2 linked regions of the Maricaulis maris MCS10 genome follow. The protein of the gene in region 2 binds, or shares a complex with, the protein of the main gene of each other region. Links are inferred from orthologs where the notes say so. Each region holds a gene or a part of one and is shown on either strand. Other genes may lie near its edges.

The links.
Region 1: the proteins of pabB (region 2) and MMAR10_RS07275 are in contact, whole or in part, in a solved structure (PDB 8RP0), measured with the Escherichia coli proteins. The link is inferred for Maricaulis maris MCS10 from one-to-one orthologs.

What each region holds. Positions count from the first base shown.
Region 1 is NC_008347.1:1,535,213-1,538,182, forward strand. Bases 43-2,941 are described here. They hold MMAR10_RS07275 (anthranilate synthase component II), read right to left. Parts: upstream 1,838-2,941; coding sequence 1,247-1,837; downstream 43-1,246. Other genes in these bases: trpD (anthranilate phosphoribosyltransferase), read right to left, coding at 43-960; MMAR10_RS16140 (divergent polysaccharide deacetylase family protein), read left to right, coding at 1,936-2,941. Also shown: more of trpD, read right to left, coding at 1-42; more of MMAR10_RS16140, read left to right, coding at 2,942-2,970; trpE (anthranilate synthase component I), read right to left, coding at 2,953-2,970. UniProt on the Escherichia coli protein: Part of a heterodimeric complex that catalyzes the two-step biosynthesis of 4-amino-4-deoxychorismate (ADC), a precursor of p-aminobenzoate (PABA) and tetrahydrofolate.
Region 2 is NC_008347.1:490,912-493,946, reverse strand. What follows is about bases 8-2,971. They hold pabB (aminodeoxychorismate synthase component I), read right to left. Parts: upstream 2,160-2,971; coding sequence 855-2,159; downstream 8-854. Other genes in these bases: MMAR10_RS02110 (tyrosine-protein phosphatase), read right to left, coding at 2,173-2,943; MMAR10_RS02120 (branched chain amino acid--2-keto-4-methylthiobutyrate aminotransferase), read right to left, coding at 58-858; MMAR10_RS02125 (TadE/TadG family type IV pilus assembly protein), read left to right, coding at 8-61. In the rest of the region: more of MMAR10_RS02125, read left to right, coding at 1-7. UniProt on the Escherichia coli protein: Part of a heterodimeric complex that catalyzes the two-step biosynthesis of 4-amino-4-deoxychorismate (ADC), a precursor of p-aminobenzoate (PABA) and tetrahydrofolate.

The DNA.
Region 1 (2,970 bases), 1.0 Mb from region 2 along the record:
ATCAATGGCGGCCGCGGCGAGGCTTGTGCCTTCGGGAATAGTCGTGGCCAGCCCGGCCAGCACAAGTGCGGCGCCGGCATTGAGAATCGCGATGTCGCGGAAGGCGCCTTGCTGACCGTCGAGCAGGGCCCGGATCGCCGCGGCATTGTCGGCTGGCGTTCCGCCCTGAAGATCGGCTTCCCTGACCAGGGCCAGGCCGGCTTCTTCCGGGTGGAAGCTGTACTCGCGGATATCGCCGTCGCGCAGCTCGGCAATGTCGGATCCGGTCGTGGTGGTCAGCTCGTCCATGCCGTCCTGGCCGCAAATGACAAGGGCGTGCTCGCAGCCCAGGTCACGCAGCGCCTCGGCGATCGGCACCAGCCAGCGCCTGTCATACACGCCCAGCAATTGCCGTTTGACGCCGGCCGGATTGGAGAGCGGTCCCAAGAGATTGAATACGGTGCGGACCTTCAGTGCCTGACGGGCCGGGCCGACATGGCGGACGGCGGCATGGTGGGCCGGGGCGAAGAGAAAGCCGACGCGGGCCTCGGCCAGAGACCGTTCGACGGCAGCAGGCGGGCAATCGAGTTTGACCCCGAGCTGCGCCAGCACATCGGAGGAGCCGGATTTGGACGAGGCGGCGCGATTGCCGTGCTTGGCCACGGTCGCCCCGGCTCCGGCGGCGATGATTGCGGCTGTGGTCGAGATATTCCAGGCGCCCTTGCCGTCGCCACCGGTGCCGCAGGTGTCGATGGCGCCCACAGGCGCTTCGATACGGGTCATCCGGCTGCGCAGGGCCCGGGCGCCGGCGGCAATGTCGGACGGGCGTTCGCCGAGCGCGGCGAGGCCGACCAGGAATCCGCCGATCGCGGCATCCGGGGCGTCGCCGGACATCAGCTCGTCGAAAGCACCGGCAATGGCCGCGTCGTCAGGATAGGTGCCGCGGGCAAAGGCGGTCAGGCACAGATAGATGTTTTGCATGGTCAGTCGTTTCGCTGGGTATGATCACAGGCGGACAGAAGCCGCGAACCGGAAGGGTCAGGCGTGGTTGTCGCGCCATCGATGATCCGGGCACCACTGCGCTGCCGGCTGGGAGTATCGAACGCGCGTCACCGCCATCACAGCGCAGCGACCGGCGCGGGCGGCCGGGCGAACAGCGTGTGGATCGGCAGAAAACGGCATACCTGTCACCGGATTGAACAAAGCGAACAGACACGATCTAGCGCGTGCCAGCCGCTGGTTCAACGCCGGCTGGCGGTGACGGGGCTCAGGCGGCTTCGGCGCGGGGCAGCCCGGTCAGGTCGAGGAAGTTGCGCAGCAGGTCGTGACCGTGCTCGGAAGCGATCGATTCGGGATGGAACTGGACGCCATGGACAGGCCGGTCTCGGTGACACAATCCCATGATCTCGCCATCGGCAGTGTGGGCGGTCGCCCGAAGAACATCCGGCAGGCTTTCCGGGCGCACGGCGAGGGAATGGTAGCGCGTTGCGGTGAAAGGGCTGGGCAGGCCGGTGAACAGACCGCTGCCATCATGGCTCACCGCGCTCGTCTTGCCGTGCATGATGGCCTTGGCCGCGATCACCTCGCCGCCGAATACCTGACCGATCGACTGATGACCGAGACAGACACCGAGAATGGGCAGGTCGTGCGGCGCGGCGGCGATCAGCTCGAGACAGATCCCGGCCCGGTCCGGGTCACAGGGCCCCGGCGACAGGACAATGCCGCTGGGCTTGAGCGCCAGCGCCTCCGCCACGCTCATGGCGTCATTGCGGATCACTTTCGTGCTGGCCCCCAGCTCCTCGAAGTAATGGACCAGGTTGAAGGTGAAACTGTCGTAGTTATCGATGATCAGCAGCATGGCGCTCTCCCTGCCGCGACCCTAGTCAGCAGGGCCGATTTCGCCAATCCCGCGAACGCATTAACCTCTGATTAACCGCATTCCAGCGTGCTGGTGACATGTCGAAACCCGTCTTCGCTCCGCTCAAGGCCCGTCATTCCGCCATCCCAGCTTTTGCCGGTGCCCTGGCGGCGTCGGCCTATCTGCTTGGCGCAGTTGTGTTTTCTGTCGTGAGCAAGGGCGATTTCCCGAGCTTTTCGGTCGCCTCCGCTGACAGTTCCGACCATCACCTGTCGGTGCGGGTCAGCCGGATACGCAATTTCGATTCGCTCGAAAACGACGGCGCTGACGTGCAAGCGGCCTCTCTGGAGGCTCCGATCGACATCGCCGCATCAAATATGAGCCCGGTTGTCATCGCGCCGGCAGACCCGCAATTGTCGGCGATCGCACGCCCGCAAATCGTGCTGGTCATCGATGATGTCGGGCTGGATGTTGCCGCGGCCGAGCGGGTTGTGGCGCTGCCGATACCGCTGACCGTGGCGATCCTGCCCTATGCCGAGGCTTCGGCCGAACTGGCTGCGCTGGCGCGTTTGAACGGGCATGACGTCCTGCTGCACATGCCGATGGAGCCGGTCGGTCTGGCCGATCCGGGACCGAATGCCCTGCGCATCGGTCTCAGCGATGTCGACCTTCAGACCCGTGTGCGTTGGGGCATGGCGCGCGTGCCGGGCGCCATCGGTCTCAACAATCACATGGGCAGCCGCTTTACCGCCGATCCACGCGCCCTGCGCGTGGCGCTGTCGGCTGTCAGCCACACCAACCCGCTCTTCCTCGACAGTCTGACGACGGGTGAAAGCCGGGGGCGGGCAGTCGCGGCCGGTCTCGGCCTGAGAGCCCTGGAACGCGACATCTTTCTGGACCATGACCGGAGTGCGGAGGCGATCGAAGCGCGCCTGGCGGACGCCGCCGAGCTGGCGCGGCAGGACGGGTTTGCCGTGGTGATCGGGCATCCGCACACGTTGACCCTCGACACGCTGACCGCCTGGCTCGAAAGCCCGGCCGCGCAAGGCATCGACTTTGTCACCGCCGGCACGCTGGCTGATCAGCTCTTCCTGGCCGAACCCGGTCTGCAGGCTTCAGTGGCCGAAGGAATC
Region 2 (3,035 bases):
CGATATCTCGGAAATCTTTTACCTGCGCCCGCGCCGCTCGATCGTGGTGTCGCGCAGCTAGGCGAAGAGAGCCCGGATCCGGGCCGGCAACTCACCGGATCCCAGCGGTCGCCCGTCCAGCTCGGTCACCGGCACCGCGCCGAAAGCGGCATTGGTGACGAACACCGCTTCGGCACCCTCCAGCACATCCAGCCCGAAGGCGCCGGTCTCGACCGGCATCGAGTCCACGATCTCGGCCCGCACGGTTCCGGCCAGCACGCCGCAGGCGGTAGCCGGCGTGTAGACCTCGCCGCCAATGAGCCAGAACACATTGGCGCAATCACACCCGGACACATTGCCGCGCGTATCCAGCAGCAAGGCCATGTCGGCCCCCTGCCCGCGCGCCTGCCGCCGGGCCTGGATGTTGTCCATGTAAGAGAGTGTCTTGTGACGCGCGGCGAGGCTGGCCGGCGAGCGCCGGACTTCACTGAGCGCCAGACGGATCGAGGCCGGCGGCGCCAGCCGCGGTGCGGCGGTCAGGGTCAGTGAGGGAACCAGCTCCTCCGGTCGCTCCAACCCGCGCAGCCCGGGTCCCGCCGTGAGGGTCAGGCGCACAATGGCGTCCTTCAGGGCATTGCGGGCGACCAGTTCAGCGACCAGCTCGGCGATACTGTCACCGTCACGTGGCCCCGGCAGGCCCAGCTCGGCCGCACTGCGGGTCAGTCGCGCCATGTGGCGGTCGAGCCGGACGACCTTGCCCCTGATCACATGCAGGGTTTCGAACAGGCCATCGCCCAGCAGGACGCCGCGGTCCGCCAGCGCCCATCCGGTCTGCCCGGTTTCCAGCCAGTCCCCGTCCTTGAAGGCGATACCCGTCATGGCTCCCCCGCTCCCAGCGCCCGGCGCAACGCCGATACCTTGGTCAGTGTTTCCTCATACTCCGAGACCGGATCGCTGTCGGCGACGATGCCACCGCCAGACCGCAGGCTGGCCCGCCAGTTGCGGCCCTCTGCATCTTTCCGCAGGGCTGCCGTCCGGATCATGACATTGAGGTCCATATCGCCGCTGTCGCAATCGATCCAGCCCAGCGCGCCGCAATAGGCACCGCGCGGCTCGCCCTCCAGTTCGGCGATGATTTCCATGGCCCGCACCTTGGGCGCACCGGTAATCGATCCGGGCGGGAAGCTGGCAGCCAGAAGATCGAAAACATCGCGCTCGCCCGCCAGCTCGCCTTCGACCACGGAAACCAGATGATGGACATTGGCATAGCTCTCAATGTCGCACAGAGCCGGCACCCGGACCGAGCCGGGGCGGCAGACCCGCGACAGGTCATTGCGCATCAAATCGACGATCATCAGGTTTTCCGCCCGGTCCTTGGCGCTGGCTGACAATTCAGCGGCCAAGGCCTTGTCCTCGGCCGGATCGGCAGATCGGCGCCGCGTGCCCTTGATCGGTCGCGCCTCGACCCGTCCGCCATCGACCCGCAGGAAACGCTCGGGCGAATTGGTCAGCACGACCCGGTCCGGGTCCAGACAGAAATAGGCGGCGTGCGGTGCCGGCGAGCTGACGCACAATCGCCGGAAGGCCTGCCAGGGCGTGTCTGCCGGATCGAGACAAACATCGAAGGCTTGCGACAGGTTGACCTGGAAGACATCGCCGGCATGCACATAATCGCGGGCCTTGCGCGCTGCCGCGAGATAGGTGTCGCGATCCCAGCGCGGCGACCAGTCGGCGCGTCCGGCCGGAACGGGTGACTCGGCTGGCTCGGCTGGCTCGGCGGCCGCCTCTATCGCGCCGGCCAGCACCTCCACCGCCTGCCGCGTATTTCCACGCACGACAAGCGTGCCCGCCAACCGGTCAAACTCGGCCCAGGCCGGATAGTGGGCCATCGCCAGGGGCGGCCAGCGCGGGTCGAGATGGGGAAGACGCTCGAAGGCGGCAGCAAGGTCGTAGCCCAGCAGCCCGGCCCACATGCCGCCAGCGCGCCGCGCTGCCGTCGCGAGCCGGTCAAAACCGTCACGGCCCTCACCAGACAGGACCTGGTCCGGCGAGACAAAGAGGCGCGCCCTGTGTTGCCGCCCGTCATGCAAAAGCAGCGCCCGGGACTGGTCACTCCATGGCGCGAACACCGTGACCGGGTCACGCCAGGCCAGGGAAATGTCATGTCGGGAGACCGCCATCGGGCGCGCCGGCCTAGCCCGTCAGCCAGCGCGCACGCAGCGCATCCCGCTCGTGCTCATCAATGCCCAGATGGTCGCGCACATAGTGATCGACCCCGCCCATCACCTCGAAGGCCTGACGCAGATAATCGCCATCAACGCCCAGGAAGGTGCGCATCATGGCCGGCTCCATGGCCTGGCCGTAATCGGCCAGCACGCGTTCGCGGATACGCGGAATGATGGCGTCGAAATCGACCGCCTGGTTGGTCATCTCATAATCGGCAATGACAGTGTCGGCATCAACGCCCAGCTCGTCGAGAATGATGGCGCAGAAAATCCCGGTCCGGTCCTTGCCGGCGGCGCAATGCACCAGGAAGCCGGCTTCGGCATCGCCCGTCGCCAGGGCCCGGTAGGCATCGCGATAGACGTCCATATTGCCCGCTTCCATTGGAATGCGGCGATAGGCTGAGAGCATGTAGTCCCGCACGCCTTCGGTCGTGTGCACGCCGGTGCGCAGGAAACGCAGATGCGGCGGCTCGCCTGTATCGCCCTTGTCAGACGCCAGCACGCGCGGGGCAATCGGGTCGGGCCAGTTGGACGGTTCATTGGTGCGCTCACGGGGCTTGCGCAGATCGGCCACGACCTGGATGCCCAGCCCGCCGATATGATCCCAGTCAGGAGCACTGGCACGGGAGAAGTGGCCCGAGCGATAAAGCCCGTCCTTCACGCGCGCACCATCCAGGCCGTCATAGCCGTGGAAATGCCGGAAATTGTGGACGCCCTCGAGCGATGTGATGCGTGTCATGCTCCGGAGGTACGCAATCGCAGCCGGGGCGGCAAGAGAGGTCGCCGACAATTTGCGGTCTATCCCGAATGACCGGCCAACGGATCTGCCAG